DNA from 4 places in the Streptomyces sp. NBC_01454 genome. Region 4 is predicted to be linked to each of the others. Evidence: riboswitches for the same ligand, from Rfam matches in the RefSeq annotation. Region 4 holds a riboswitch; each other region holds the start of a gene.
What was found. Region 4 has a riboswitch for cyclic di-AMP ahead of OIU81_RS13860 (C40 family peptidase). Riboswitches for the same ligand answer to the same signal wherever they lie in the genome.

Region 1 (7,815 bases), 1.7 Mb from region 4:
CCGCGTGAGGACCGTCAGCCGCCGCTGAGCCGGGGGGCGCGGCGCCGCAGCAGATCCGCGGCCCAGACCAGCACCGTCGCCGCCGCGAGCGACGCGCCCAGGGCGCACACCCCGCTCCAGCCCGCCGTGCCCCAGACCACCGAGGTCAGCGCGGAGCCCGCCGCACCGCCGGCGAAGTAGCTGGTCATGTAGGCGGAGTTGAGGCGGTTGCGCGCCTCGGGCCGGACCCCGTAGACGAGGTTTTGGTTGCTGATGTGCACCGCCTGGACGGACAGGTCCAGCACGATCACCCCGGCCAGCAGCGCCGCCAGTGACCAGCCGCCGCCCGACCCGCCGGCCGCCAGCAGGCCCCAGGACCCGAGCAGCAAGAACGCCCCGGCGCCGGTGACGTGGTGCACCAGACCGCGGTCCGCCAGCCGCCCGGCGGCCGACGCGGACAGCGAACCGGCCGCGCCCACCAGCCCCAGCAGCCCGATGGCCGACTCCTGCCAGCCGTACGACGGACCGGACATCAAGAACGCCAGCGCCGTCCACAGCACGCTGAACCCCGCGAAGGTCAGCGCCCCGAGCGCCGCCCGCCGGCGCAGCACCGGCTCCTGGGCGAACAGCGCCAGCATGGAGCGCAGCAGCGCCGGATACCGCAGCCCGACGGGGGTGCGCAGCGCGGGCAGCTTGAGCCGCAGCAGCACCGCCATGATCAGCATCAGCGCCGCATTGACCCAGTACACGGTGCGCCAGCCGCCCACGTCGGCCAGCAGCCCGGCGGCCGTGCGGGCCAGCAGGATGCCCAGCAGCAGCCCGGTCATGACGGTGCCGACGGTCCGGCCGCGGTCGGCGGGGGCCGCGAGGGTCGCCGCGTAGGGCACCACGACCTGGGCGGCGACCGAGGTCAGCCCGGTCAGCGCGGTACCGGTCAGCAGCAGGGCGGCGTTCGGGGCGCTCGCCGTGACGGTGAGGAAGACGGCGGTGGCCGCGGTCAGGGTGACGGCCAGCCGGCGCCGTTCCAGCAGATCGCCGAGGGGCACGAGCAGCAACAGCCCGAGCCCGAAGCCGAGCTGGGCGACGGTGACCACCAGCGCGGCGGTGGATGCGGACAGCTGGAGGTCCTGGCCGATGACGTTCAGCAGCGGCTGGGCGAAGTAGTTGCCGGCGACGGACAGGCCGGTGGCGACCGACATCAGCAGCAGCGTGCCGCGCCCCAACCCCGGTCCGGTCGCCGCGGCATCCCCGGCGACCGGCTCTGTGATGTGCGCGGTCTCCACGCTTGACCTCCCCTGTGTCGCCCGCCACCGGGACGGCTGCGGGCACTTCCACCCTCGGTGACGAAAATCAATGAGTCCAACACATTGTTTTCATGGGATCCATCGTGAAATGAGATGGATGTCGCTTAAAGTCGGTAAGCGTGGAACTGCACCAGATGCGCTATGTGGTGGCCGTGGCCGAGACCGGCGGGTTCACCCGCGCCGCCGAGCGCTGCCGTGTGGTGCAGTCCGCGCTCAGTCATCAGATCGCCCGGCTGGAGAAGGAGCTCGGCGCCCGGCTCTTCGACCGGACCAGCCGCAGCGTCCGGCTGACCGCCGCCGGTGAGGCCTTCCTCCCCGTCGCCCGGCAGACACTGCAGTCGGCCGAGCGGGCCCGCGCCGAGGTAGCGGCGGCCACCGGTGAGGTACGCGGCCGGCTGGCGGTGGGGGCGATCTCCACCGTCGGGGCTGTCGACCTCGCCCGTGAGCTGGGCGATTTCCATGCCCGGTATCCACAGGTGCAGATCAGCCTACTGATGGACATGACCGAACCACTCGTGGAGAAGGTGCGCGAGGGTGCGCTGGACGTCGCCTTCATCGGGATGGTGCCCACCGCGCGCACCACCGGCGTACGGGAGAAGGAGCTGGCACGCGGCGAACTCGTCGCGGTGGTGCCGCCGGATCACCCGCTGGCCGGGCGGGAGTGGACCACACTGGCGCGGGTGGCGCGGGAGAACTTCGTGGACTACATGGCGGGGTCGGCGGCCCGCCGGCAGCGCGACGACGCGTTCCGTGCGGCGGGACTGGACTCCGAGGTGGCGTTCGAGGTGACCTCGGTCGAGCTCCTGGCGCAGCTGGTGCGCTCCGGCCTGGGCATCGGCATGGTCCCCCAGCCCACTGCCTCCGGGCTGCCCGGCCTCCGCACCGTGCGGGTCCGGCCGGCGCCCGAGCGGACCGAGCGGGTGGTGTGGAGCGCCCGGGGGCCCTCGCCGGCGGCGCTGGCGTTCCTGTCGGCGCTGGGAGTGGATCCGGCGTAGCGGACGGGCTCGCGGGGCCCCGGCGGGTGCGCGGGCGCGCCGTGGTGCGCCCACCGGTTACGGTCGGAAGGTGCCCCATGAGCCCCACCAGCCCCATCCCACCGCCGACGCCCACGCCGGCGCACCCGGTGACGCCCCCGCCGGCTGCCCCGCCGCAGCGGCCGCCGGGACGGCCGCCGAGACCGCCCCCGAGCTGTTCACCTGGGAGTTCGCCGCCGATCCGTACCCGGCGTACGCCTGGCTGCGGGAGCATGCGCCGGTGCACCGGACCCGGCTGCCCAGCGGCGTCGAGGCGTGGCTGGTGACCCGCTATACCGAGGCGCGCCAGGCGCTGGCGGACGGCCGGCTGTCCAAGAACCCGGTCCACCACAGCGAGACCGCGCACGGCAAGGGCAAGGTCGGCATCCCGGGGGAGCGCAGCGCCAACCTGATGACGCATCTGCTCAACATCGACCCCCCGGACCACACCCGGCTGCGCCGGCTGGTCTCCAAGGCGTTCACCCCGCGCCGGGTCGCCGCCTTCGCCCCGCGCGTCCAGGAGCTGACCGACCGGCTCATCGACGACTTCGCGGGGCGCGGCGAGGCCGATCTGATCCATGAGTTCGCGTTCCCGCTGCCCATCTACGCGATCTGCGATCTGCTGGGCGTCCCGCGCGAGGACCAGGACGACTTCCGCGACTGGGCGGGCATGATGATCCGGCACGGCGGGGGACCGCGCGGCGGCGTCGCCCGTTCCGTGAAGAAGATGCGCGGCTATCTCGCCGAGCTGATCCACCGCAAGCGCGAGACCCTCGGGGCCACCGCCGAGCCCGGCGAGGACCTGATCTCCGCCCTGATCCGGGCCTCCGACCACGGCGAGCACCTCACCGAGAACGAGGTCGCCGCGATGGCGTTCATCCTGCTCTTCGCCGGCTTCGAGACCACCGTCAACCTCATCGGCAACGGCACCTACGCGCTGCTGCGCCACCCCGCCCAGCGCGAGCTGCTGCAGAAGTCGGTCGAGGCCGGCGACCGCGACCTGCTCACCACCGGCATCGAGGAACTGCTCCGCTACGACGGCCCCGTGGAGCTGGCGACCTGGCGGTTCGCGACCCAGGAGCTGACGCTGGGCGGGCAGCGGATCGCCGCGGGGGACCCGGTCCTGGTGGTGCTGGCCGCCGCCGACCGTGACCCGGCGCGCTTCGAGGAGCCGGACGTGCTCGACCTGACCCGGCGGGACAACCAGCATCTGGGATACGGGCACGGCATCCATTACTGCCTGGGCGCTCCGCTGGCCCGGCTGGAGGGAGAGACCGCGCTGGCGACACTGCTGACCCGGCTCCCGGACCTCCGTCTCGCCGCGGAACCCGACGCGCTGCGCTGGCGCGGCGGGCTCATCATGCGCGGACTGCGGTCGCTCCCGGTGAAGTTCACACCCGAGCGCCCCTGACCAGCGGCAAGGCCATATTTGACAGCGCGTCAGCCGCGTGACCATTGCGTGATCTGCGCTACACCGACTTGTGACTACCCGTGACCCCGGCTACCTTTCGACCGACGATCGACGGGCTTCATTCGATCGGCCGAAGCGGGGGAGCGGTGAACCGGTGTATTGGTGCTGCCCTGCCCGCCCCGGCCGGAAGTCCGTCGGACAGCTCGTCCGACAACTCCACCGCGCGAAAGGCATCCGCATGCGTTCCGGGAACGGCCGACACCGTCGCCCCCGTCAGGCACCGGCCATCTTTGTCACCGCGGGAGTGACCGGCGCCGGCATCGCCCTGCCGCTGCTCGGCGCGAGCGGTGCCCACGCCGCCGACACCACGACCTGGGACAAGGTCGCCCAGTGCGAGAGCGGCGGGGAGTGGAGCGCGGCCGCGGGCAACGGCTACTACGGCGGCCTGCAGCTGACCCAGGAGATGTGGGACAACTACGGCGGCTCCGCCTACGCCTCACGCCCCGACCTCGCCAGCCGCGCCCAGCAGATCGTGGTGGCCCAGTCGATCCTCGACCGCCGCGGCCCGGAGGTGTGGACCAGCTGTGCGGCGGACGCCGGGCTGGCCCGGGACGGCCGCGCGCCGGAGGTCAACCCCGGCAGCACCGGCACCCCGGCGCCCGACCCGTCCGACGACGGGGACGCCACCGACCCCTGGGGCTCGTCCGGCATGCACGACGGCTCGGAGGCCACGGGCGGGCAGGACGAGCCGGGCGGCGACACGGGCACCGGACCGTCCGACGAGCCGACGCGGTCGACGCCCTCGCCCGACGCCCCGGACTCCGGCCGCGGCGGCGACCCGTCCGGCACGCCCGACCCGTCCGGCTCCGCGACGCCCGGCGACGGACAGAAGGACCCCTCGCCGTCCGCCGACCCGTCCGACGCCGGCAGCCGCCCGGACACCACCGGCACGCCGCGGGAGAAGCCCGCCCAGGGCAGGCACCGCGGAGGTGCGGACCACAAGGGCGGCGACGGCAGCCAGGACGGCCGGAACGGTCAGGACAGCCGGAACAGTGGGGACAGCTGGAACAGTGGGGACGGCCAGGGTGACGGCGGCGGCAGGGCCTCGCGCGGCGGTGACGCGCACCGTTCGGGCCCGGCGGCCGACGGCGACTACACCGTGCGCCCGGGTGACAGCCTGTCAGCCATCGCCACGGCCCACCGGCTGGCCGGCGGCTGGACCGCCCTCTACGACCGCAACGAGGGCGTCATCGGCTCCGACGCGGACCTGATCCAGCCGGGCCAGGTGCTCGATCTCGGGCAGAACGCAGGCTAGTTCGTCCCCCTTTGCCCCCTTTGGTGAAAGTGAGACAAGGGTCTCGTTGACCTCAGGGGGCCCGGGACCGTCCGGCCCCGGCGTACCGCGCCCCACCTGCGGAGATGTGACCCAGTCGTGATCGAAATCGGTCAACTTGGCGCAGATGGTGGGGTTTGAACACCACGGGGGTTGCTGCTTAACGTCAGGACCGCTCGCCAAAGCGGGCCCTCCGGTCACACGCCGAATCCTGCCGGTGATCGGGGGCAGTTGACGCGCAAGCGCCGTAGGCAGGAGCGGGGGAACCAAGGTAAGTGCCGGCCCCGCCCGTGAAAGCGGGCGACCGGCTTGGGGTGAAGCCACGTGCGATGCGCACACGGCCGGGCCACTCACAGCCCGAACCCGACAGCTCACCTCGCAGGCGTCGGTGAGGAAACGAACGAACCATGCTGATCAACAAAGGCAAGCACAGTCGTCCCTCCAAGGCCGTCCGCGTCGCCACCCTCGCCGGCATAGCCGGTGCGGCCGTGGCCGTCCCGCTGATGGGCGCCACCTCCGCCTCCGCCGCCTCGGTCTCCACCTGGGACAAGGTCGCCCAGTGCGAGTCCGGCGGCAACTGGTCGATCAACACCGGTAACGGCTACTACGGTGGCCTGCAGTTCTCGAACTCCAGCTGGGCCGCCGCCGGCGGTACCCAGTACGCACCGCGCGCCGACCAGGCCTCCAAGAGCCAGCAGATCGCCGCCGCCGAGAAGCTCCTCGCCATCCAGGGCCCGGGCGCCTGGTCCTGCGCCGGTGCCGGCAACCTGACCGCCGGCGGCCCCGCCGCGAACGTCGACACCTCCGGCTCCCAGACCAAGTCCGCCCCGCAGCAGGACTCCGGCAAGACCGAGGCCAAGACCGAGGCCAAGAAGGCCCCGGCCGCGCCCGAGAAGCGTGCCTCGCGCTCCACCGAGCGCAAGTCCCTGGGCCACGGCAACTACACCGTGAAGGCGGGCGACACCCTCGCCAAGATCGCCAAGGCCCACGGCACCAACTGGAAGTCGGTCTACGAGGCCAACAAGTCGGTCATCGGCGGCAACCCGAACCTGATCCTGCCGGGCCAGAAGCTCAACGTCTGAGCCGTTTCCTCACCGGAACTCCTGCCGGCCCGAGCGGCGGGCCCGCTTCCTCCGTGAGACAGCCCCGCCCGGCGCGCCATTCCCCCCAGCGCGCCGCGGCGGGGTTTCTCACACCTCGGGTCGCACCGGGGGAGATCCACTGCCGGCGCAAGCCGCTGACCGGCACCGTTCCGCGGCGTTGGCCGGTGCGCGAACAATGCGGTCAAAGGTCCCGTGAACTGGGCCTTTGGGCTCTTCCTTCCGTAATTCCGTCCCACGGAGCGGGCCAAGGGCAAGCTCACGCGCCCGGGGCCGTTAGGCTCGTGCTGCAGAACTCCAGACACCCACGAAGGAGACAACGTGCCGTCCATCGACGTCGTCGTAGCCCGCGAAATTCTCGACTCGCGAGGTAATCCCACGGTCGAGGTCGAGGTCGGCCTCGACGACGGCAGCACCGGCCGTGCCGCCGTGCCCTCCGGTGCCTCCACCGGCGCCTTCGAGGCCGTCGAGCTCCGCGACGGCGACCCGAACCGCTACCTCGGCAAGGGCGTGGAGAAGGCCGTCCTGGCCGTCATCGAGCAGATCGGCCCGGAGCTCGTCGGCTACGACGCGACCGAGCAGCGGCTGATCGACCAGGCCATGTTCGACCTGGACGCCACCGACAACAAGGGCTCGCTCGGCGCCAACGCCATCCTCGGCGTCTCCCTCGCCGTCGCGCACGCCGCCTCCGAGGCCAGCGACCTCCCGCTGTTCCGCTACCTCGGCGGCCCGAACGCGCACGTCCTGCCCGTGCCGATGATGAACATCCTGAACGGCGGCTCGCACGCCGACTCCAACGTGGACATCCAGGAGTTCATGATCGCCCCGATCGGCGCGGAGTCCTTCTCCGAGGCGCTGCGCTGGGGCGCCGAGGTCTACCACACCCTCAAGAAGGTCCTGAAGGAGCGCGGGCTGTCCACCGGCCTCGGTGACGAGGGCGGCTTCGCCCCCAACCTGGGCTCCAACCGCGAGGCCCTCGACCTCATCCTCGAGGCCGTCAAGCAGGCCGGCTATGCCCCCGGCCAGGACATCGCGCTCGCGCTGGACGTCGCCGCCTCCGAGTTCTGCAAGGACGGCAAGTACCAGTTCGAGGGCAAGGACCGCTCGGCCGCCGAGATGACCGAGTACTACGAGGAGCTGGTCGCGGCCTACCCGCTGGTCTCCATCGAGGACCCGCTGTTCGAGGACGACTGGGCCGGCTGGAAGGTCATCACCGACAAGCTCGGCGCCAAGGTGCAGCTCGTCGGCGACGACCTGTTCGTCACCAACCCCGAGCGCCTCGCCCGCGGCATCGAGGAGGGCTCCGCCAACGCGCTGCTGGTGAAGGTCAACCAGATCGGCTCGCTGACCGAGACCCTGGACGCCGTCGAGCTGGCCCAGCGCAACGGCTTCAAGTGCATGATGTCGCACCGCTCCGGCGAGACCGAGGACGTCACCATCGCCGACCTCGCCGTCGCCACCAACTGCGGCCAGATCAAGACCGGCGCCCCGGCCCGCTCCGAGCGCGTCGCCAAGTACAACCAGCTGCTGCGCATCGAGGAGATCCTCGACGACGCCGCGGTCTACGCCGGCCGCTCCGCCTTCCCGCGGTTCCGTCACGGCAGCTGACCCACGGCGGCCCGCCGCCCCGGGGGACCGGGGCGGCGAGGGCTAATCGGGCGAGACAACCGCCCAG
Region 2 (7,815 bases), 1.2 Mb from region 4:
CGACCTCGGCCGGGTCCTCCCCGTCGAGAGCGTACCGACCGAAGAGCACCTCGGTCCCGAAGTACCCGTGCCCCTCGGGACTCGGCAGATTGACGATGAAGTGCTCAGGGTAGAGATCGTTCTCCGCGGACGGGTCGATGAGAAGGTTGGCGAAAGGGGAAGCGGTGTAGCCGACGTACGCCGACTTGGGCAGCCGGTCCAAGATTTCTCGGATGAGCGGGTTGATCGACTTCGTGGCGACGGTTGCTTGATCCGCCTCGTCGTCGATCACCAGCGCCGGGCAGTCCTGGAGGTATTCGGAGGCGGAGCCCAGCCACTCGGAAAGCTTTCGAAGCACGGTGGCATTCTTTTTGACCACACACAGCACATGGGTGCGGTTACTTCTTCCGAAGTATGAGGCGGCATTGTCACCTGGCGTGAAGTCCTTGTCGAGACCGGTGAGCTGCGACCACCTGGTGGGGTTTGCCTGGACCAGTTGCTTGACGAGCCTGGCTTGCGTCTGGCGCCGCAAACCGTTATGGATGCCCGACAGGACAATGAACAACTTGTATCCGCGGTCTGCAGCCTTGGACATGACGGCGGTGAAATTCGTGGTTTTCCCGGACTGCACATAACCGACCACGAGCCCGCGAGTGGAGAACTTCTTCTCACGCGGATGGCTGAGGAGCGACACGATGCGTGTCGACGAAGAATCCAGACTCGCGAGCGAAGGAGAATCAAGCGACCACCCGCTGTCCTGGCACAACTGATCCACCATCGCCGGCCAGCACTTGTCCCGCGGACGAGGGCCCGTGTACCAGGTGTCACGGTTGTCCAGAACCACGGAGCGCGGCTCTTCCATTTCCCTTATCCGGATGGTCCGCTGCTCGTGCATCTCGATGATCTTTTGAATGGCGTCCTGACCGATCTGCAGGACTTCCAGTTTCTTTACGGATTCCTCAGGCGTGCCGGTGTCGAGCAGATCCCTGAAAACTTCGTACATGCGCTCGATTTCATCACTCACGAGATCTTCCACCGTCTTCGCCTCACCCTGGACCGGACCCGTCGCGGGCCGGGATGCCGGTGTTCCGAGCGCACGCGTCACACAAGTGACGCTCGAGCCGAACAAGGGGTGCCCCCGCCCACGCCACGATTCTCGGCCACTGGGCGGAGGCATTGCCACCGGTCGCGAAACAGTGGGTGCCCCATCTCGGAATTTCGGCTGAAGCACATGGGTATTCACGGGAAATCATGGCGATTTCGCCATAGTTGGCCGGCTTGAAATCGCCCCTGCGGGTGCTCCGGTCGGTGTGCGGCTCCCCGACGTAGGCTCTACGACGGCTTGTCCCTGATGTGGAGGTTCCCCATGACCCGCGTACCGACAGGCGTGATCGCCGCAACCGGCCTGCTCGGCGGCTACGCCGTGGCCCGCTGGACCAAGAAGCGGCCCCTTGGGGGAGTGGCGTTGTTGGCGGCCGGGGCCGTGGCGGCCAAGGGGTGGCAGCAGAAGGCCGGGAATGCGACGGCGGTGGCGTTGGGCGGGGCCTATGTGGCGGCGTTTGCCGGGTCGCATCCGCTGGCGAAGAAGATCGGGGCGTGGCCTTCGGTGTGCGCGGTGGCGGGTGGGATGGCCGCCGCGTCGTGGGCAGTGGTGGACCGCCGGCAGGGGTGAGGGCCGGGGTCGGCGGAACACGGGGCCGGCCCCGTGTTCCGGCCCCGCCCGTGGTTGTTCCCCTGGCTCAGGCCGAAGCCTCGTTCAGCAAGGTGAGTTCGGCGTCGCTGAGCGTCAGATCTGCCACCGCCAGCAACGCCGGCAGCTGATCCACCGTGCGGGCGCTGGCGATCGGGGCCGCGACGGTGGGCCGGGCGGCGAGCCAGGCCAGGGCGACGGTGGCGACTTCGGCCTCGTGGGCGGTGGCGACGGTGTCGAGGGCCTGCAGGACGCGGAGGCCGCGGTCGGTGGTCAGATGCTTGGCGGCGGCACCGGAGCGAGCGCTGTCGGTCGTGGTGCCCGGGCGGTACTTGCCGGTCAGGAAGCCGGAGGCGAGGGCGTAGTACGGCACCGCCGCCACGTTGTTGCGGGCGGCCACGTCGGCGAGGTCGCCCTCGTAGGTGTCGCGGGAGACCAGGTTGTAGTGCGGCTGGAGGGCGACGTAGCGGGCCAGGCCCTCGCGGGCGGAGAAGGCCAGGGACTCCGCCAGGCGCGGCGCCGAGATGTTGGAGGCGGCGATCTCACGGACCTTGCCGGCCCGGACGAGGTCGTCGAGGGCCGTGAGGAACTCCCCGACCTCGACCGATTCGTCGTCGTAGTGGGTGTAGTAGAGGTCGATGTAGTCCGTGCGCAGGCGGGTCAGGGAGTCGTCGACCGCGGACTTGATCGTCGCGGCGGACAGACCCTTGAGGTCCGGGTGGGCGCCGACCTTGGTGGCGATGACGACGTCGGCGCGGTTGCCGCGCGAGGCCAGCCAGTTGCCGATGACGGTCTCGGACTCGCCGCCCTTGTTGCCCGGGACCCACGCCGAGTAGACGTCGGCGGTGTCGATGAAGTTGCCGCCGCCGGCCACATACGCGTCGAGCACGGCGAAGGACTCGGCTTCGTCGGCCGTCCAGCCGAAGACATTGCCGCCCAGGGAGAGCGGGGAGACGGAGAGCGAGCCGAGGGACTTGGGGGTGCGGGGGCCTTGAGTCGTGGTCATGCGAAGGTGCAGCGTCGGCGGGACGGAAGTTATTCCTGGGTCCGGCCGCCCACGCCGCATCTCGCGGCTCCGCGCCCAACAGCGGTTTCCCGCAGGGGCGTTACACCTTGATTCCGTGGTCCCGCAGCCACGGCATCGGGTCGATCGGGTCGCCGCCGCCGGGGCGCACCTCCAGGTGGAGATGGGGGCCGGTGACATTGCCGGTGGCGCCGACGCGGGCGATGACCTCGCCGGTGCCGACCTTGCCGGAGGTCTTCACCATCGAGGACAGATGGCAGAACCAGAGTTCGGTGCCGTCGTCGAGGGTGAGGACGAGGCGGTAGCCGTACGCACCGGCCCAGCCGGCCTGGGTGATGGTGCCGGAGTGGATCGCCTTGACGGGCGTGCCGGACGGTGCGGCGAAGTCCTGACCGGTGTGGTCCGCGGCCCAGCGGTCGCCGGCCTCGCCGAAGCCGGCGGTCAGGGTGAAGGAGGCGACGGGGGCGGTAAAGCTCTGGGCCAGCTTGGCGAGGCGCGCGGCCTCCGCCTTCTGACGGGCCGCTTCTTCGGCCTGGCGCTTGGCCTCCATCTCGGCTGCCTTCTTGGCGGCGGTGGCCTTCTCGGCCGACTGCTGGTGGGCGGTGGCTTCCTGCTCGGCCCGCTGGAGGGCGGTGTGTTCGGCGGTGTCGCGGGCCTCCTGCTCACCGGCGCCCTGCTGCACGTCGGCCTGCTGGAGGATCCGGCTGCGCAGCGCCTCGCCGGGGCCCGCGCCGCCGTCGTCCGCGCCCGTGCGGGTGGCCTGGGTGAGGGGACCGGAGGCGGCATCCGTGGAACCGGAGGCCGTGCCGGCGTCCGCGTCCGCGTCGGATATGAGGCCGCCGACGCCGGGGAGGGACGCGGCGTCCGGGAGGGCGCCGGAGAGGTCGTCGGCCATTCCGCCGAGGTCGGGCATCGAGATCGGAAGCGGCGGGCGGTCCTCGGCCGAGGCCATTCCGCTCGCGCCGACCGCGGCGATCACTCCGACACCCAGGACCGTGCCGCCGCGGGCGAGGCCGCCGGCACGCTGCTTGGCCACCCGGTGCTTACCGCGGACGGAACGGACGGATTCCTCGGTGGGATTCCATTCCTCCCACGGACCGTCGCCGTTTCCGTCCGGATCACCGGGGCCCCGGAAGGCACCTCGGTCATCGGGCTCAAAGGCGGACGAACCCTCGGGGGCAGGCCTGTTGGACGCCACGGAGGCGCACTCCTTTCCTTCCTTCTCGCCTACCGGGTTAGCTGACGGGTTCGGAGCAGGAAGGTCTCCTACGGGCGCCCGCTGGCGGAGGGCGTCCGATTCACCCCAAGGAAGTGGTTCCCCGGTTCCCTTGGTGCAGTTCGAGGTGCTGGGGGTGCGTGAAAAGCGCGTGCGGGATTCGGCGTCAGCGCACGGTGCCGCCTCTTGCGGCGGCTGGGACGACCGCGCTGCGTTATCGGACAGTAATAGAGATCGCATCCGAATTCCAAGCCTTCCCACGAATCGATACGGCCGGCACACGAGCCGGGGCAGGGACTTTGCGGCTCATCGGGGTGGCAACCGGGCGAGTCGCCCACCCGGCGCTAAACGATCTCGCGGTGATTGTGCGTCAGTTGTTATGCGGAGGGGTGGCCCTCAGTTACGGAACGTGAGAGCAGTAGCGTCGGATCATGGTCGTCAACGCCGGGAACACCGGTCATGTCGGGGGCGCCGGTGGCGCATGGGCAGTGGCGGAGCGGTACCGGGAGTTCTCCTGGCACCGGGCGCGGGGGCGGTCCGAGGCGCACGAGGAGTTGAGCGCGCGGATCGGCCAGGACGAGGAGTTCTGCGCGCTGTTGTCGGGGGCGCTGCCCGCCGGCGAGAAGCAGCAGCCGGCCCTGCTGCTCGCCGCCGTCCGCCACCTCGACGGACCGCACGCCGATCTGGGCCCGCGCGGTGCGGCCGCGTACGAACGGTGGCGCGAGTGGACGGTCCGGCACTGGGACGAGGTGCGCGCGGTCATCATGCGGCGCACCCCCCGGACCGACGAACCGGCCCACTGCGCCGCACTGCTGCCGCTGCTCGCCACCCTGCCGCAGCCGCTGGCACTGCTGGAGGCCGGGACGACCGCGGGGCTGGGCCTGCACCCCGACCGCTATCGCTACCGCTACGCGCACGCCCCGTTCGCGCACGCCCCGTTCGCGGACGGCGCGAAGGACGGGCCGGGGGACGGGCCGGAGGACGAGCCGGGGAACGGGCTGGGACACGGCCGTGCGGGCCCCCGTACCGAGGCCGGGGCGCCGGAGAGTCCGGCGGTGTTCGGATGCCGTACGGACTGGCCGGCCCAGGAGCTGGCCGGCCGGCTGCCCCGGATCGTCTGGCGGGCGGGCATCACCTCCGATCCGCTCGACCCGGTGTCGGAGCCGGAGGACCTGCGCTGGCTGCAGGCGCTCGTCTGGCCGGGCGACGGAGAGCGGGCGGCGCGGCTGTCGGCGGCCGTCGAGGCGGTGCGGACGGCGCCGCGGCCGCGGATGGTGCGCGGCGATCTGGTCGGCGACCTGCCCGCGCTCGCCGCCGAGGCGCCGCCCGAGGCCACCCTGGTCATCTTCCACAGCGAGGCGCTGGGCTCGCTTCCGCCCGCCCGCCGCGAGGAGTTCGCGCGGCTCGTCCGGTCGCTGCTCGACGGCCGTCCCGGCGGCGGGCACTGGATCTCCCACGAGCCGCACGCCGTCCTGCCGTGGATCACCCCGCCCGCGCACCGCTCGCCCCACCCGGACCGGCCGGACGCCCGGCTCACCCTCGCCCTGGACGAACGCCCGGTCGCCCTCACCGGTCCGCACGGCCGGAGCCTGCACCGACTGCCGGCCCCGGCAGACACGGCCAACACGGCCAACCCAGCCAACACAGCAAACCCAGCAGACGCACCCGGAACCTGAGCCCCGGCCCGGCCCCGCCGACCACGTCCCGCACGGGCGCACCCCTACTCCCCGCTCCCTACTCCTCGCTCCTTACTCCCGCTCCTACTCTCCCATCGGCCGCTGCACCGCCAGCAGGGCCACATCGTCGGCCGGTTCGCCGCCCGTGTGCCGGGTGACGTCCTCGATGAGGGTGTCCAGGAGGACGTCCGGGCCCGGGAAGCGGCCGCCGCGCAGTCTGCCCGGCGGGTGGTAGCTGCGGCCGAACAGATCACGGGCCGCGGTCACCCCGTCGGTGAAGCAGAGCAGCAGGGCACCGGCCGGGAAGAACGTCTCGTCCGGCCGGCCGGGCCGGCTGCCCACCCCGCTCATCCCCAGCGGGAGCCCCGGCTCCGCCGGAAGCAGCTCGCGCAGCCCGCCGTCCGGGGCGAGCAGCAGCGGGGCGGGGTGGCCGCGGTTGAGCACCCGCAGGACGGACGGCTCGCCGGCGGGCAGCTCGGCCAGGAGGGCGGTGGCGAAGTCCTCGGACCGGTCGGGGCCGTCGCACCGCTCGCGCTCCCGTTCCAGCGCCCGCTCCAGCCGCGCCGCCACCGCCTCCAGGGTGGTCTCCTGATCCGCGGCCTCACGGAACGCGCCGAGGACGGTCATCGCGGACGCCACCGCCGGCAGGCCCTTGCCCCGTACGTCGCCGACGATCAGCCGTACGCCGTGCGGGGTGTCCTGCGCCGCGTAGAGGTCGCCGCCGGTCCCGGAGGCCGCTCGCGCACCCCGGTAGCGGGCGGCGACGGCGAACCCGGCGAGCCGTGCGGGCGGCATGGGCAGGACGGCGCGCTGGGCGGCCGCGGCCTCCTGCACGGCTGCCGGGTGGCCACCGCCGGCCCGCACCACCCGGTTGATGGCCGGCGCGAGCAGGGAAACGGCGAGGACCAGGACGATCTCCGTCACCGCGGCCCCGCGGGTCTGTGCGGCGCCGCGGTAGAGGACGGTCCAGATCTCGCCGAGCGTGGCGGCCAGGGCCGTCAGCGCGGTGGTCCGCAGCGAGGACAGCGGCGCGGCGGCCGGCGGGGCGGCGGCGAAGAAGGGGGCGGCGGTGCAGCCGGGTGGCGCCGCCATGCCGAAGGCCAGGCCGCCGATGATCAGCAGAACCGGGATGCGGCCCACCAGGCGGCGGACAGCCGGGGACACCGGGGCCCGCCGCTCCCCGCCGCCCTCGGGGGGCGCCGCACCGTCGCGCATCCGCACCGGCCCCTTCCCCTGCCGCCCGTCCACGCGGGCACCCACGCCGCCGTCCCGCCGTCCGCCGTCCCCAGGGTTGCCGGTACGGGACCGGGCGGCGAATCGCCGGGGGCCGGACGGGTCATCCGCCGGGGGCCGGGTGCCATGGACGTCTCCGGGCGCCCGCACCGAGGCCGGCGCGCCCCCAGGATCACGTGCGTCAGGGCCACTTGGGACCGCGGGCGAGAGCGGCATACGACGAAGGGCCCGGACCGTCTCCGGCCCGGGCCCTCGGGGCGCCGGTGGGCGCCGCGGACGGCTCTCCCGTCCGTTTCTGGTGGGCCATCAGGGGCTCGAACCCTGAACCAATGGATTAAAAGACCCGACGAACCGGGGACCCAGGGTCCCAGGTAGTCCACCGGAGTCCGGTTCTCCCTGGTCACGGCACCTACAGCTGACGCCAGGTCCAGCGCCGGACCGGCCTGTGTCACGCCGTCCGCTCACGCATCGCTCACGCATGGCGGACGGCTGACCAGGCATTCGGCGCAGCGTCTTACGCGTAGGTATCGCAAGTCAGGCAGCGACGGGTCGCCACTCGCCCGGCGTTGCCCTCGGTGGCTCGCAGCGGCTGCGACTCCGATATGCGGGACCAGGCATCGGGATCGGGGCCAGCCACCCAGCCGAACTTCGGCCCAGCGATTTCGCTGTCGGAGAGGTGGTTGCAGCCGGGCAGGTGGGCGTTCCCCGCAGGCGACACGATGATGGCGTGGGGCGGCTGCCCGTGGCGGCTGGCCTGTTTCGGTGCTTGGCCGCCAACAATGCGAGGAGCCACACCCTCGGACGGGCAGGCGCACCCCGCCCCGATGATGAGATCACAGCGATCGCAGCGCTGTTCCGTCACGGCCTGTCGTCCTCTCCAGTCGGATGCCCGGCTCCTCACCCAAGACCCGTGAGACGAGAGCTGGTGAAGTCGGATCACCATCCCACCTTCCTCAGCCCCAGTCCGGCGATTGCGTCGTGTGCCTCCGGAACCCTC
Region 3 (7,815 bases), 1.1 Mb from region 4:
TCGACCGTGACCGTGGCGCGGATCTTGAAGGTGCCGCGGCCCTTCTCGTACGCGTCCCGTACGCCGTCGAGCCCCACGATCCGGCCGCCCGTCGGCAGGTCGGGGCCCGGCACGAACCGCATCAGGGTGTCGAGGTCGGCGTTCGGATGCTTGATCAGATGGCGGGCGGCGGCGATGACCTCGCCCAGGTTGTGCGGCGGCATGTTCGTCGCCATACCGACGGCGATACCGGACGTGCCGTTGACGAGGAGGTTGGGATACGCGGCGGGGAGGGCGACGGGCTCCCGCTCCTGGCCGTCGTAGTTCGGCGCGAAGTCGACGGTGTCCTCGTCGATGGACTCCGTCATCAGGGATGTCGCGGACGCCATCTTGCACTCGGTGTACCGCATCGCGGCGGGCGGGTCGTCATTGCCCAGCGAGCCGAAGTTGCCGTGGCCGTCCACCAGCGGCAGCCGCATCGAGAACGGCTGCGCCATGCGCACCAGGGCGTCGTAGATGGACGCGTCGCCGTGCGGGTGGAGCTTACCCATCACCTCGCCGACGACGCGGGCGCACTTGACGTAGCCGCGCTCGGGCCGCAGGCCCATCTCGTTCATCTGGTACAGGATGCGGCGGTGCACGGGCTTGAGACCGTCGCGGGCGTCCGGCAGGGCGCGCGAGTAGATGACCGAATACGCGTACTCGAGGAAGGAACCCTGCATCTCGTCGACGACGTCGATGTCGAGGATCCTCTCCTCGAAGTCGTCCGGCGGCGGGGTCTTCGTGCTGCGGCGGGCCATCGCGGCTGCGGCTCCTTCTGCTGCGTCTACTGCCGATATCGGAAAGCGTCGGTCAACCCGTCGGGTCAACCGGGCGGGGGCTCAGCCCGCGCATATCTCTGAGTCTGACGCCGACCATTGTGGACCGCCCCACCGACAACGCTGACCGCGACTCCCCCTTCGGCCCCCGAGGAAGCCGCACGGGGCGCACGTACAGGGCCGGTCGCCCGGGAACTTCGCCAGATGCCGACGCGCTTGCATACAGTGACAGAACTTCCTCGCAAGCGGATCGAAGGGACGTACATGCCCATGGGTCACACGGCCACAGAACAAGCCGGCTCCGGCGGCCTGACAGCGACCGAGCACCGGCTGGCCAACGGCCTGCGCGTGGTGCTCTCCGAAGACCACCTGACACCGGTCGCAGCGGTCTGCCTGTGGTACGACGTCGGCTCCCGCCACGAGGTCAAGGGCCGTACGGGCCTGGCTCACCTCTTCGAGCACCTGATGTTCCAGGGCTCCGCGCAGGTGACGGGCAACGGCCACTTCGAGCTGGTGCAGGGTGCCGGCGGCTCGCTCAACGGCACCACGAGCTTCGAGCGCACCAACTACTTCGAGACCATGCCCGCCCATGAGCTGGAGCTCGCGCTCTGGCTGGAGGCGGACCGGATGGGCTCGCTGCTGACCGCGCTCGACGACGAGTGCCTGGAGAACCAGCGCGACGTCGTCAAGAACGAACGCCGCCAGCGTTACGACAACGTCCCCTACGGCACGGCCTTCGAGAAGCTGACGGCCATGGCGTACCCGGAGGGGCACCCGTACCACCACACGCCCATCGGGTCGATGGCCGATCTCGATGCGGCGTCCCTGGAGGACGCGCGGGCGTTCTTCCGTACGTATTACGCGCCCAACAACGCCGTGCTGTCGGTCGTCGGTGACATCGACCCCGCGCAGACGCTGGCCTGGGTGGAGAAGTACTTCGGCTCGATCCCCTCGCACGACGGCAAGCAGCCGCCGCGCGACGGCACGCTGCCCGACATCATCGGCGGCCAGCTGCGTGAGGTCGTCGAGGAGGACGTGCCCTCCCGCGCCCTGATGGCGGCCTACCGGCTGCCGCACGACGGCACCCGTGAGGCGGACGCCGCGGATCTCGCGCTGACCGTACTGGGCGGCGGCGAGTCCTCCCGTCTGTACAACCGGCTGGTGCGCCGTGACCGCAGTGCGGTGGCCGCCGGCTTCGGCCTGCTGCGGCTGGCCGGCGCGCCCTCGCTGGGCTGGCTGGACGTGAAGACGTCCGGCGGGGTGGAGGTCCCCGGCATCGAGCGCGCGGTCGACGAGGAGCTGGCCCGCTTCGCCGCCGAGGGGCCGACCCCGGAGGAGATGGAACGGGCGCAGGCCCAGCTGGAGCGTGAATGGCTGGACCGGCTCGCCACGGTCAGCGGCCGCGCCGACGAACTGTGCCGCTTCGCCGTCCTGTTCGGCGACCCGCAGCTCGCGCTGAGCGCCGTCCAGCGTGTCCTGGACATCACCCCCGAGGAGGTGCAGGCGGTCGCCAAGGCCCGGCTGCGCCCCGACAACCGCGCGGTGCTGGTCTACGAGCCGACCGAGCCGAACGACGCCGCCGACACCGAGGAAGGGCAGGCGGACCAGTGAGCGACGCCACCACCCACGCCGACACCCCTGTGAGCACGATGGACTTCCACCCGCAGCCCCAAGGCGGCGCGCCCAAGCCGTGGGCCTTCCCGGCGCCGGACCGCAGCCAACTGCCCAACGGTCTCACCCTCCTGACCAGCCACCGCCCCGGCCAGCAGGTCGTCGCCGTCGAGATCAACCTCGTCGCGCCCCTGGACGCCGAGCCCGAGGGCCTGGACGGCGTTGCCACGATCATGGCGCGGGGGCTGTCCGAGGGCACCGACAAGCACGACGCGGAGGAGTTCGCCGCCGAGCTGGAGCGCTGCGGCGCCACCCTGGACGCGCACGCCGACCACCCCGGTGTACGGGTCTCCCTCGAGGTGCCGGCCTCCCGGCTGCACCGCGCGCTCGGCCTGCTCGCCGACGCGCTGCGCGCCCCCGCCTTCCCGGAGAGCGAGGTCGAGCGGCTGGTCCGCAACCGCCTCGACGAGATCCCGCACGAGCTCGCCAACCCGGCCCGGCGCGCCGCGATGGCGCTGTCCAAGGAGCTGTTCCCGGCCACGGCCCGGATGTCGCGCCCGCGCCAGGGTACCGAGGAGACCGTCGCGCGCATCGACGCCGCGGCCGTCCGCGGCTTCTACGACGCCCATGTACGGCCCGCCACGGCCACCGCCGTCATCGTCGGCGACTTCACCGGCGTCGACCTGGACGCGGCGCTGGCCGACACCCTCGGCGCCTGGAGCGGCTCGACGGCCGAGCCGCTGAAGGCCTCGCCGATCGCCGCCGACGACACCGGCCGCGTGGTGATCGTCGACCGTCCCGGTGCCGTCCAGACGCAGCTGCTCATCGGCCGGATCGGCCCCGACCGGCACGACCGGGTGTGGCCCGCGCAGGTCCTCGGCACGTACTGCCTGGGCGGGACCCTCACCTCCCGTCTGGACCGTGTGCTGCGTGAGGAGAAGGGCTACACCTACGGGGTGCGCGCGTTCGGCCAGGTGCTCCGCTCCACCGCCCCCACGTCCCCCGAGGGGGCCACGGGTGCCGCGCTGCTGGCCATCAGCGGCTCGGTGGACACCGCCTCCACCGTTCCGGCCCTCGAGGACCTGTGGAAGGTGCTGCGGACCCTCGCGGCAGGGGGGCTGACCGACGACGAGCGGGATGTCGCCGTGCAGAACCTCGTCGGGGTCGCGCCGCTGAAGTACGAGACCGCGGCGGCCGTCGCGGGCACGCTGGCCGACCAGGTGGAGCAGCACCTCCCGGATGACTTCCAGGCGCAGTTGTACGCCCGCCTCGTGGAGACCGGCACGGTCGAGGCGACCGCGGCGGCGGTCAGCGCGTTCCCCGTGGACCGGCTGGTGACGGTCCTCGTGGGTGACGCGGCGCAGATCGCCGAGCCGGTCAAGGAGCTGGGCATCGGCGAGGTGACGGTCGTCGGCGGCTAACCCCGCCCGTATGACGAAAGGTCATATATCGACAAAGCGGCTCCCGTGGCACTCACTCGCCACGGGAGCCGCTGTATGTCCGTTTTCTTACAGCTGGTTGCGCAGGTTCTTGTGGCATCCCGCACAAAAATCGGCTTCTGTTTGCCCCACGAAAGTGGCCCCGTTTAGCGTCGTCCCGGCTGTTCGTCACAAGTCCGCCACAACAGTGGCACCGGACAGTCATCGCCGAGTCCCCGTACGGCGCGAGCCAGGGGAGCCGGGGACCCACGCGTCCCTTGGGGTGAATCGGACTCCTCTCCCGAGGAGCCCGTAGGAGACCTTCCTGCTCCGAACCCGTCAGCTAACCCGGTAGGCGAGAAGGAGGGAAAGGACAAGCCCGTACATGGCGTTCATCCGTGCCACCGGGAAGCACCGCCGCGCCAACCGTCCTACCCGGACGACCCGCAACGTCGCCGGTATAGCCACCCTCGCGGCGGGCGGTGTGGTCGCCTCCGTGGCCTCGCCGGCACTGGCCGCGACGGACGTGGCACCCACCCATGACACCGGTCTGCAGCAGGCCGTCGTGATGGGTGACGAGCTCGCCGGCCATGTCGCGGCCCAGGCCGACGCGCAGCGCGCCGCCGCGGAGTCCGCCGCCGCACAGGCGAAGGCCGAAGCCGTCGCGAAGAAGCAGGCCGACGAGGCCAAGCGGCGTGCCGAGGCCGCCCACAAGGCCAAGGTGCGCGCCGCCCGCGATGCCGAGCGCAAGCGTCTGAACACCTTCGTCGCGCCGGTCGCCGACTCCTACGTCTCCACCGGCTACAAGGCGTCCAGCAGCCTGTGGTCCTCGGGCAGCCACACCGGCATCGACTTCCACGCCGCCTCCGGCACCAGCGTCCGTGCCGTCGGCTCGGGCACCGTCGTCGAGGCGGACTGGGGCGGCTCGTACGGCAACAACATCGTGATCAAGATGAACGACGGCACGTACACCCAGTACGGTCACCTGTCGTCGTTCGCCGTCTCGGTCGGCCAGAAGGTCACCCGCGGCCAGCAGATCGCCCTCTCCGGTGCCACCGGCAATGCCACCGGCCCGCACCTGCACTTCGAGGCCCGCACCGGCCCCGACTACGGCTCGGACATCGACCCGATCACCTACCTGCGCGCACACGGCGTCAACGTCTGACCTGCCGCTGGCCCGTCCCCACGCCCGGGAGGGGTGCCCCGCACCGCGCGTCCTCCCGAAGCCCCGGTCCCATGACCGGGGCTTCGGCGTATCCGGCGCGGCGTCGCGTTTGCGGTGCGGGGGGCGTGCACCGGAGGCGGAGCCGGCGTGCCCACGACTTCCGGCCAAAAGTATCCATGAATATTCTGTGCCCGTCGGAAAAGCCGTGCCGGTCTAATAGAGTCACGGAAAAGCCGCCGACCGGCGGCGTTTCCTGGGGATCACGGCGGAGGCTCGGAAGATGCGAGGCCATATTTCCGCGCATGCGGTGTGCACGGCGATTCGCGACGACATTGTCTCCGGTGCGCTGGCGCCGGGGAGCCGGCTGATCGAGGAGATCCTCGCGGCCCGTTACGGCGTTTCCAGAGTGCCGGTCCGTGAGGCGCTGCGCACCCTGCAGTCCGAGGGCTTCGTCACCACCCGCCACCACGCCGGGGCCTGCGTCGCCGAGCCCACCGCGCAGGAGGCGGCCGATCTCCTGGACGTCCGCGCCCTGTTGGAGCCGCTGGGCGCCGCCCGCGCGGCCGCCCGCCGCAGCCCGGCCCACCTCAAGGTGCTCCGCGGCCTGGTGCGGCTCGGCCGCGAGCGGGCCCGGCACGGCGATCCGGGGGACCTGCAGCAGCTGGACGACTGGTTCCACGAGACGCTGGCCCAGGCGGTCGGCAGCCCCAGCCTGACGGCGCTGCTGACCCAGCTGCGGCGCAAGATCGAGTGGATGTACGCCGTGGAGCCGCCGACCCGCTCCGCCGAGTCGTGGGACGAGTACGGTGCCGTGCTGGACGCGGTGGCCCGGGGAGACGCGGAGCGGGCCCGCGCCCTGATGGCGGCTCATGTCGAGCGCTCACTCCCCGTGTACCGGCTGCGACGCCCGCTCAAGACCGGGGTGAGGGATCCGAAACCGCCCGTCAACACGGTGCGCGTCCGCCCTTAACAACCGTCCCGTATACAAAGAGGTCCCGCATGCGAAGAAGTGCGGGACGTGTGGAACGGGCTTCGGTGAGCAGAAGCGAGATCCCTCCGGTGCAAATGCGGCCGGTATTCGGGGATCTATTCTGTGGCGCCGCGAACGGTGAATGGTGCGCGCCGAATGGTGCACGTTTTGCGGCACCGAGATGGGTTGTCACAGCTGACGTGCGCGCTATTTCTCGCCCGCCGGATTTCCGGGTGGTCGGGAAAATCCGGTGCACCCGCGCGACAAAGGCGCGCGCGGCGGCCGTGCACACACCGTGGCCCCGCCTCGGACTCAGGGCGCAGTGAAGCGGCCCCGTCGCGGCAACCGGTGACCGGTCGCCGCGACGGGGCCGCCGCGTACAGCAGAGAGCCTGTGGGCTCAGACGGTCTCGGGGAGCTCCTCGAGACCCTCGGCGACGAGCTTGGCCAGGCGGTCGAGCGCGGCCTCGGCGCCGTCGGCGTCGGAGGCCAGCACGATCTCCTCGCCGCCCTGGGCGCCGAGGCCCAGGACCGCGAGCATGGAGGCGGCGTTCACGGGGTTGCCCTCGGCCTTGGCGATCGTTATCGGGACACCGGAGGCGGTGGCCGCGCGGACGAAGATCGACGCGGGGCGGGCGTGCAGGCCTTCGGCCCAACCGACATTGACGCGGCGCTCTGCCATGGTGTTGCCCTTCAAAGTCGTGACTGTTGTCTAGACCAGTCTCTCACGCTGCCGGACCTGCTCCAGCGGACGCGCCTGCTGGCCTTCGCCGCCCCTGGTCCCCAAGGGAGGCCCGGCCGGCCGGGCCCGCCGCACGGTCTCCACGGCATCATCGGCCTGCCTGCACCCCGAGCGTACGCGCGCCGGGCCCGTTGTCGGTGCCCGGCCGTACGCTGTCCGCATGCAGAAGTCGCAGGACCACGCGTACCCGACCCACTGGGAAGCAGACGTGGTGCTGCGTGACGGCGGGACGGCGCGGATCCGCCCCATCACCCCCGACGATGCCGAGCGGCTGGTCTCCTTCTACGAACAGGTCTCGGACGAGTCGAAGTACTACCGCTTCTTCGCCCCCTACCCGCGCCTGTCCGACCGCGATGTGCACCGTTTCACCCACCACGACTACGTCGACCGGGTCGGTCTCGCCGCGATGGTCGGCGGCGAGTTCATCGCCACCGTCCGCTACGACCGGATCAACGACCAGGGCCTGCCCGCCAAGGACCCCGAGGACGACCAGGCGGAGGTCGCCTTCCTCGTCCAGGACGCCCACCAGGGCCGCGGCGTCGCCTCCGCCCTCCTGGAGCACATCGCGGCCGTCGCCCGTGAACGCGGCATCCGCCGGTTCGCCGCCGAGGTGCTCCCGGCGAACTCCAAGATGATCAAGGTGTTCACCGATGCGGGCTACACCCAGAAGCGCACCTTCGAAGACGGTGTGGTCCGGCTGGAGTTCGATCTGGAGCCGACCGAGCAGTCCATGGCTGTGATGCGCGGCCGCGAGCAGCGGGCCGAGGCCCGCTCCGTCCAGCGGCTGCTCACCCCGCGCTCGGTCGCCGTCATCGGCACCGGCCGCGCCACCGGCGGTGTCGGCCGCACCGCCCTGCGCAGTCTCCTGGACTCCGGCTTCACGGGCCGGGTGCACGCCGTCAACCACGCGTTCCCCGACGGGATGCAGCGGCTGGACCCCGAAGGCGTACCGGCCGTCCGCGCGCTGCGCGAGATCTCCGAGCCGGTCGATCTCGCCGTCGTCGCCGTGCCCGCGGACCGCGTCCCCGACGTCGTCCGTGACTGCGGTGAACACGGCGTCCAGGGGGTGCTGATCCTGTCCTCCGGTTACGCCGAGGCGGGCCCGGAGGGCAG
Region 4 (7,815 bases):
CATCCCAGAGGCGACACGATCTCGACGTGTTGTCGAACAAACCTCGAACGGGGCGCCAAGAGCACGCATGGGCCTGCCGAAAGGCGGCCAAATGCCCGGTCTGGCCGAGCGCAAACCCTGTGGAAGATTGTCGCCATCGCATACCGCCGGGTACAGTCGCCGCTAATTCTCCTGCTGTCGAGGCGAAAGAGAAGTTGGTGAACGACCGTCACCCATCGGAGGCTCAGCCTCTGACCGGCTCTCCTTCCGACGCCTCGTATGCGCACTATCCGGCCTACGACTCCTACGGGCACCAGTCCCCGGCCGGCACCGCCGAATACGGCGACGGCGACCCGCTGTTCGGCTCGCTTCCCGGCTCGTACGAAACCGGGATGTATGACACCGGCACCTATGACACCGGGATGTACGACACCGGTGCGTGCGGCGCGGGTGCCAACGGAATGAGTACGTACGGCACGGGCACCTTCCACGCCGGCGGGTACGGCGGCGGGGCCGGTGCGGCGGACGGCGGTCAGGCCGCCTACGACACCGGCGCCTACCCCACGATGCAGTGGGACACCGGCGCCTATGACACCGGCGCCTACCCGCAGGCGGCTGCCGGGGGCTACGACCCGTACGCGCACACCCCCCATGAGCAGCCCGCGCAGCACACCACCGGCTACTCCCCCTCCCCGTATGAAACGGCCGGGTACGAGACCGCCGGGTACGAAACGGGCGGGTACGAGACCGCCGGATACGAGACCGCCGCGTACGGAACCGGCGGATACCAGGCGACCGCGTACGAAGCCACCTCGTACGGGTACGGCGGGTTCGACACCGGAAGCTTTGCCACCGGCGGCTATGACACCGGTGGTTACGACACCGGCAGTTGGGCCACCGGCGCCTACCAGACCGCCGAGACCTTCGAGAGCACCGGCGGCTTCGACGCCCTCGGCCGACAGGCCACCACGGTCCAGGAGACCGCGGATCACGAGGCCACCGCGGTCTGGTCGACCATCGACCAGGGTCTGATCGCTGGCATCCCGGCGCAGGCCGGCCCGCCGGCGGCCGAGGCCGGCCACTGGGACAACGCCACGTGGGACGGCACCGCGCCCGCCGACCACGCCGGGAGCGACCGGCACGGCGGCGGCGCGTACGAGTCCGGTGCGTACGGATCCGACGCATACGACACCGGACGGCACCACGCGGACGGCACCTCCGGCGCCGATGACGCCGCCTCCGTCGCGGACGCCATGACGCAGGCGATGCCGATCACCCTCGCGCCCGACGCCCCCGCCGGCCGCCGGGCCGCCGGGCCGGACGCCGGGAAGGCCGGCCGCGGCCGGGGCCGGCGGCGCCCGGTGAAGCGGTCGGCGCTGCTGACCATCGCCGTCCCCTCGGTCGCCACCCTGGGAATCTGCGCCGTGGCCGCCGCGTCCGTCGCCCACTTCGGCGAGGACGACAAGACCGAGGCGACCGCCCAGTCGGCGCCCGACGCGACGGCCGTCAAGCCGTCCGCGGCCAACAGCAAGCTCGACACCCAGCTCGCCGGGCTCAGCGCCAGCGCCGATGACTTCCGCGACCGGGCCAGCCGGACGCAGGAGCGCATCGACCTCAAGGAGCGCCAGTCGCTGGACCGCAAGCGCAAGGCGGAGGACGCGGCCCGCAAGGAGGCCGCACGCCCCAAGTTCGTGCTGCCCGTCACCCAGCACGGGCTGAGCGCCACCTTCGGCCAGGCCGGCGTCAACTGGATGTCCGTGCACACCGGAATCGACTTCCCGGTCAGTTACGGCACCCCGGTCATGTCCGCCACCGACGGCACCATCCGCACCCAGTGGAACTCCGCCTACGGCAATATGGCGATCGTGACGGCGCCCGACGGCACGGAGACCTGGTACTGCCATCTGAGCAGCACCAAGATCCGTTCCGGGGAGGTCAAAGCCGGTGAGCGGATTGCCTATTCGGGCAACTCCGGCAACTCCACCGGGCCGCATCTGCACTTCGAGGTGCGCCCGGGCGGCGGCGCGGCGGTCGACCCGCAGCCGTGGCTGCGCGACCACGGCCTCAACCCGAACTGACCGCCCCCCGCACACCCGCCGTTACGGCTCCCCCACCGGCTACAGCTTCTCCACCGGCGCGTACCGCAGCAGCAGCCGCTTGGGCTTCTCGCCGCCGAAGTCGATGGTCGCCTCGGCGTTGTCGCCGCTGCCCTTGACGCCCACGACCGTGCCGAGCCCGAAGCTGTCGTGGGTGACGCGGTCGCCGACGGTCAGCGAGACGACCTGGCGGTCCTTGGCCCGGCGGGTGGCGAAGCCGCTCGGCCCCTTGGTGCGCGACGACAGCGCGGAGCCCAAGCCGCCACCGGCGCCGCCCGAGAGCCCGCCCATCGACGCGGACGGCGTCGCCTGGCCCGTGCGCTTCCACTCCACGTACTCGCCCGGGATCTCCTCCAGGAACCGGGAGGGCGGGTTGTACGAGGGCTGGCCCCAGGCGCTGCGCATCGTCGAGCGGGTGACGTAAAGCCGCTCGCGGGCGCGGGTGATGCCGACGTAGGCCAGCCGGCGCTCCTCCTCCAGCTCCTTGGTCTGGCCCAGCGAGCGCATGTGCGGGAAGACGCCGTCCTCCATGCCGGTCAGGAAGACGACCGGGAACTCCAGGCCCTTGGCGGTGTGCAGCGTCATGAGGGTGATGACGCCGCTGCCGTCCTCGTCCTCGTCCGGGATCTGGTCGGAGTCGGCGACCAGGGCGACCTGCTCCAGGAAGTCGGAGAGGGTGCCCCCCGCAACGGCAGTGCCGGGTGCCTCCGCATCCACACCGCGGTCCTGCTCGAATTCCAGGGCCACGGCGGCGAGTTCCTGGAGGTTCTCGATCCGGGTCTCGTCCTGCGGGTCGGTGGAGGCCTGGAGCTCGGCGAGGTAGCCCGTGCGCTCCAGGACCGCTTCCAGGACGGTGGCGGGGCCGGCGCCGGACTCGACGATGGTGCGCAGCTCCTCCATGAGGACGTTGAAGCGCTTGACGGCGTTGGCGGAGCGGGCCGCCATGCCGTACGCCTCGTCGACCCGGCGCAGCGCCTGCGGGAAGGTGATCTTCTCGCGCCCCGACAGGGCGTCGATCATCGCCTCGGCGCGGTCGCCGATGCCGCGCTTGGGGACGTTCAGGATGCGGCGCAGCGGGACGGTGTCCTCGGGGTTGGCGAGCACCCGCAGATACGCGAGGACGTCGCGGACCTCCTTGCGCTCGTAGAAGCGCACTCCGCCGACGACCTTGTAGGGCAGCCCGACCCGGATGAAGATCTCTTCGAAGACCCGGGACTGGGCGTTGGTGCGGTAGAAGACGGCGACGTCGCCGGCCTTGGCGTCGCCGGCGTCCGTCAGGCGGTCGATCTCGTCGGCGACGAACTGCGCCTCGTCGTGCTCGGTGTCGGCGACATAGCCGGTGATCCCGGGGCCGCTGCCGGCGTCGGTCCAGAGGTTCTTGGGGCGGCGGTTCTCGTTGCGCTCGATGACGGCGTTGGCGGCGGACAGGATCGTCTGCGAGGAGCGGTAGTTCTGCTCCAGCAGGATCGTGGTCGCGTCGGGGTAGTCCTCCTCGAACTGGAGGATGTTGCGGATGGTGGCACCGCGGAAGGCGTAGATCGACTGGTCGGCGTCGCCGACGACGCACAGCTCGGCCGCCGATTCGGCGGGGCCGACCAGCTCGCGCACGAGGGTGTACTGGGCGTGGTTGGTGTCCTGGTACTCGTCGACGAGGACATGGCGGAAGCGGCGGCGGTAGTGCTCGGCGACATCCGGGAAGGCCTGGAGCAGACTGACCGTCGTCATGATGATGTCGTCGAAGTCCAGGGCGTTGGCCTCGCGCAGCCGGGCCTGGTACATCGCATACGCCTCGGCCAGCGTCTTCTCGAACCCGTCGGCGGCCGTCCCGGCGAAGCTCTCCTCGTCGATGAGCTCGTTCTTGAGGTTGGAGATCTTCGCGCTGAAGGACTTGGGCGGGTAGCGCTTGGGGTCCAGATCCAGATCGCGGCAGACCAGCGCCATCAGGCGCTTGGAGTCGGCGGCGTCGTAGATCGAGAAGGAGGAGGTGAAGCCCAGCTTCTTGGACTCGCGGCGCAGGATGCGGACGCAGGCGCTGTGGAAGGTGGAGACCCACATGGCGTTCGCGCGCGGGCCGACGAGCTCCTCGACGCGCTCCTTCATCTCGCCCGCGGCCTTGTTGGTGAAGGTGATCGCGAGGATCTGGCCGGGGTGGACATGGCGCTCGGCCAGCAGATGGGCGATGCGGTGGGTGAGCACCCGGGTCTTGCCGGAGCCGGCGCCGGCGACGATCAGCAGCGGGCCGCCGGTGTGCACCACGGCGGCCTTCTGCTCGTCGTTGAGCCCCTCGAGCAGCGCGGCGGCATCCACGGCGGGGCGGGCGGCGCCGTCGCGGTAGTGGGTCTCTCTGGGGCCGGGCGCGTCGAATTTCCCGCCGAAGAGGTCGGCGGGGATCTCCTCGGGGGCTGGCTCGTGCCCGTCCTCGGGAGGCGGCGGGTGCTCCTCGCCCTTGTGGCCGAGGTCCGCCAGGAAGCTGTCGTCAAAGAGGCTGCTCATCGCCCACCGAGTCTAGGCCGCCGCACTGACAACCCGCCGCGCAGTGCCGATTGTCGGCCGTATACCGGGCGCGCGGGGCGGCGCGCTGGTCAGGCGGCCGGGCCCGGGCCGAATGGTGCGGCGCCCCGTCTACCCGAATCCGACATCTGCCACAACAACCCCCGCATCGCGTTCAGGTCACAAAAAGGTTTCGGGCATATCGAACATCAGCCTTCACAGGAGCCACACGAGTTGGCTAACGTCCTCGCTCAGGCAGCCCGCCTCCCCGCGTACGACAGTGTCCGCACGGGCCGCCGCGCCGAGTCCGGCCCTGCCATGAGGCACCCGGAGCCGGGGACCCACCAGCACCACCGGGGTGAATCGATCCGTACGGCCGTCACAGACGGACGTCGGACCGTAGGGCAAGCCTTCCGTCATCGACACCGCCCGAACCCGACAGCTAACCCGGTAGGCGGTCACGGAAGGAGTTGCCGGCCTTGGCGTCCCATCGCAAGCCGCGCACCAGCGTCCTCGCCTCGCCCGGAGGCCGCCGTACGGCTGCCGGGCTCACCACCGCTGCCCTCGCGTCGGTCACCCTGCTCTCGCAGACCGCCGACGCGGCCCCCAGGGCGCCGAAACCCACCGTCGAAGAGGTCAAGAAGAAGGTCGACGACCTCTACCACCAGGCCGAGGTGGCCACCGAGAAGTACAACGGAGCCAAGGAGCGCGCCGGCGAACAGCAGCACACCGTCGACGGCCTGCTCAACGCCGCGGCCAAGCGCGCCGAGCAGATGAACAGGTCCCGGCACCAGCTGGGCATGTACGCGTCGGCCCAGTACCGCACCGGCGGGATGAACCCGACGGCGCAGCTGATGCTCGCCAAGGACCCGCAGCAGTTCTTCGACCGCAGCCATCTCATGGAGCGGCTGACCGGCCGGCAGAAGCAGGCCGTCACCGACTACCAGGAGCAGGCGGCGGCCGCGGCGCACCAGCGGGCCGAAGCGACCGACAGCCTGGAGCGGCTGCAGAAGTCGCAGGCGTCCCTCAAGGAGTCCAAGCGCTCCGTCCAGGACAAGCTGACCGAGGCCCGTCAGCTGCTGTCCCGGCTGACCGCGCAGGAGAAGGCGCGGCTGGCGCAGCTGGAGCGCGAGAAGGAGGCGGCCGCCAAGCGCAAGGCCGACGAGGAGGCGCGCAGGCAGCGCGAGCGGCAGCACGACGGCGGCGGTTCCGCGGGCGGCCAGACCGGTGGCGGCTCGGACGGCGGCGGTTCGACCGGCACCCCGTCCTCCACCAAGGCCGCGCAGGCGATCGCCTTCGCCCGCGCCCAGATCGGCAAGCCGTACGTCTGGGGTGCGACCGGCCCCAGCTCCTACGACTGCTCGGGGCTGACGCAGGCGGCGTGGAAGGCGACCGGCGTCACGATGCCGCGGACCACCTGGGACCAGGTCAAGATCGGCACGCGGGTGTCCACCAAGGATCTGCAACCCGGTGACCTGGTGTTCTTCTTCGACGACATCAGCCACGTCGGGATGTACATAGGCGACGGCAAGATGATCCACGCGCCGCACCCGGGCGCCAGCGTCCGGGTGGAGTCGATCTACTACATGCCCATCTACGGGAGCGTCCGCCCGGGCTGAGGCCCGGCGCCCTCCGCTCCCCCACAGGCCACCCCCCACGGCCACCCCCCACACGCCACCGCGCGGCCGTCGCCTCCGATATGGAGTGCGAGGACCGCGCGGTGTGCCGTGGTGGGGCGGTGGTCCGCGCCGTCAGGTCCGGCGCGCCGCTCAGGTCCTTCTCAGGTCCAGAGCACCGCGATAAAGATGTTGGCCACCGTCAGCGCGCCGACCGCGCCGAAGAGCGGCTTGTCGACCGTCTCGTCGTCGCGCTTGACGTAGACCAGCGCCAGGATCACCACCAGGACGGCCATCTTGATGCCGATCTTGAGGGTGTTGACGTGGTGGCCCTGGGCCTCGTTGAGGCCGACCAGCGCGACGCCGGTGACCAGCATCGTCAGCGCGCCGTGCAGCATGGCCGGCACGAAGCGGGCGGTGCCCGCGCCCATCGCCTTCATCTGGGTCAGGAAGCCTCCGAGCAGGGAGGCGATGCCGATGATGTGCAGGGCGACGAAGAGATTGATTACTACGTCCATAGTGCGGGATCGTAGCCGCCGCATAGCACGGCCCTGCGGGCAGGGCGCCCACAATCGTCGCTTCGGTCATGGGCGGGCCGGTACCGGCCGTCCGGCCGTCGGCCGCACGGTCATCGGCACACCCGCACCGGTCGAAAGCGAACAATGCCGGGCAAGCGGACCCCCCGGCGCAACACCCAGGCTTAGCGTCCTCCTCCAGGCGGTCGACTCCCCGCCGTCGCCGGCCCCCCACCGGCGACCCGTCGGCCGCCTCGCCGCGAGGTGCGGCGGCGGTTCGTTCCCCCGTTACGGACCGCCGCCGGCCCCCGGCTCGAAGGGAAGGAAGTGACGGCCACCGTGGCCTCGCACCGCAAGCCCCGGCAGCATCCGCTCGCCTCGCTGACCGGCGGCACGCGCACCGCGCGCACCGCCGCCACGCTGGCACTCGCCGGTGCCGCCACCGCCACCGTCTTCGACGGCACCGGCCAGGCCGCGCCCCAGCCCACCCCCGCCCAGGTCAAGGGCCGGATCAACGCGCTGTACCAGGAGGCAGAGGTGGCCACGCAGAACTACAACGGTGCGAAGGAAGCCGCCGGCACCGCACGCCGGGAGCTGAGCCGGCTGCAGGACGAGGCCGCCCGCAGGACCCAGAAGCTCAACACCGCCCGCACCGAGCTGGGCGCCCTGGCCGCGAGCCAGTACCGCTCCGGCGGGGTGGACCCGACCGTCCGGCTGCTGCTGTCCGCGGATCCGCAGCGCTATCTCGACGGCGCCGCGGTCCTGGAGCGTACGGGCAGCCATCAGGCGACCGCGGTGGCCGGTTACGCGCGCCGGCTCGGCAGCGTACGGCAGGTCCGGCAGCGGGCCGAGGAGACCGCGGAGCGGCTGGCGGCCACCGAGGCCACGCTGAAGAAGCACCGGGTCACGGTCGTCCACAAGCTGGACGCCGCCGAGCAGTTGCTGAACCGGCTGACCGCCGAGCAGCGGAAGCGGATGGCGGGCCGGGACGGCGACGGCGACGGCGACGGCGACGGCAAGGAGGCTGCCGGCCGGGACCACCCGGACCGGGGGACGCGCGGGGACGGCCCCCTCGACGGGATCACCCACGGCGCGGGGATCGCCCCCGGCGCCGGGGGT

Region 1: linked by a shared signal. The riboswitch ahead of OIU81_RS22010 (transglycosylase family protein) and the one ahead of OIU81_RS13860 (C40 family peptidase) in region 4 are both predicted to bind cyclic di-AMP.
Region 2: linked by a shared signal. The riboswitch ahead of OIU81_RS19680 (M23 family metallopeptidase) and the one ahead of OIU81_RS13860 (C40 family peptidase) in region 4 are both predicted to bind cyclic di-AMP.
Region 3: linked by a shared signal. The riboswitch ahead of OIU81_RS08965 (M23 family metallopeptidase) and the one ahead of OIU81_RS13860 (C40 family peptidase) in region 4 are both predicted to bind cyclic di-AMP.

Annotation. Positions count from the first base shown of each region.
Region 1 is NZ_CP109460.1:4,940,653-4,948,467, forward strand. Features, by position in the region: gene OIU81_RS21985 (nucleoside triphosphate pyrophosphohydrolase) at 1-8, shown strand, start outside; gene OIU81_RS21990 (MFS transporter) at 15-1,262, opposite strand; gene OIU81_RS21995 (LysR family transcriptional regulator) at 1,403-2,278, shown strand; gene OIU81_RS22000 (cytochrome P450 family protein) at 2,349-3,707, shown strand; gene OIU81_RS22005 (transglycosylase family protein) at 3,946-5,022, shown strand; cyclic di-AMP (ydaO/yuaA leader) riboswitch at 5,274-5,440, shown strand; gene OIU81_RS22010 (transglycosylase family protein) at 5,448-6,122, shown strand; gene eno (phosphopyruvate hydratase) at 6,462-7,748, shown strand.
Region 2 is NZ_CP109460.1:4,435,946-4,443,760, reverse strand. Features, by position in the region: gene OIU81_RS19695 (Z1 domain-containing protein) at 1-1,003, opposite strand, end outside; gene OIU81_RS19690 (hypothetical protein) at 1,346-1,651, shown strand; gene OIU81_RS19685 (aldo/keto reductase) at 1,719-2,675, opposite strand; gene OIU81_RS19680 (M23 family metallopeptidase) at 2,776-3,891, opposite strand; cyclic di-AMP (ydaO/yuaA leader) riboswitch at 3,903-4,049, opposite strand; gene OIU81_RS19675 (DUF2332 family protein) at 4,341-5,585, shown strand; gene OIU81_RS19670 (PP2C family protein-serine/threonine phosphatase) at 5,670-6,800, opposite strand.
Region 3 is NZ_CP109460.1:2,063,388-2,071,202, reverse strand. Features, by position in the region: gene OIU81_RS08980 (DNA gyrase/topoisomerase IV subunit A) at 1-779, opposite strand, end outside; gene OIU81_RS08975 (M16 family metallopeptidase) at 1,068-2,408, shown strand; gene OIU81_RS08970 (M16 family metallopeptidase) at 2,447-3,829, shown strand; cyclic di-AMP (ydaO/yuaA leader) riboswitch at 4,043-4,199, shown strand; gene OIU81_RS08965 (M23 family metallopeptidase) at 4,212-4,991, shown strand; gene OIU81_RS08960 (GntR family transcriptional regulator) at 5,272-5,961, shown strand; gene OIU81_RS08955 (HPr family phosphocarrier protein) at 6,361-6,642, opposite strand; gene OIU81_RS08950 (bifunctional acetate--CoA ligase family protein/GNAT family N-acetyltransferase) at 6,863-7,815, shown strand, end outside.
Region 4 is NZ_CP109460.1:3,191,326-3,199,140, forward strand. Features, by position in the region: gene OIU81_RS13850 (M23 family metallopeptidase) at 198-2,057, shown strand; gene pcrA (DNA helicase PcrA) at 2,097-4,568, opposite strand; cyclic di-AMP (ydaO/yuaA leader) riboswitch at 4,855-5,037, shown strand; gene OIU81_RS13860 (C40 family peptidase) at 5,045-6,184, shown strand; gene OIU81_RS13865 (hypothetical protein) at 6,346-6,699, opposite strand; gene OIU81_RS13870 (C40 family peptidase) at 7,024-7,815, shown strand, end outside.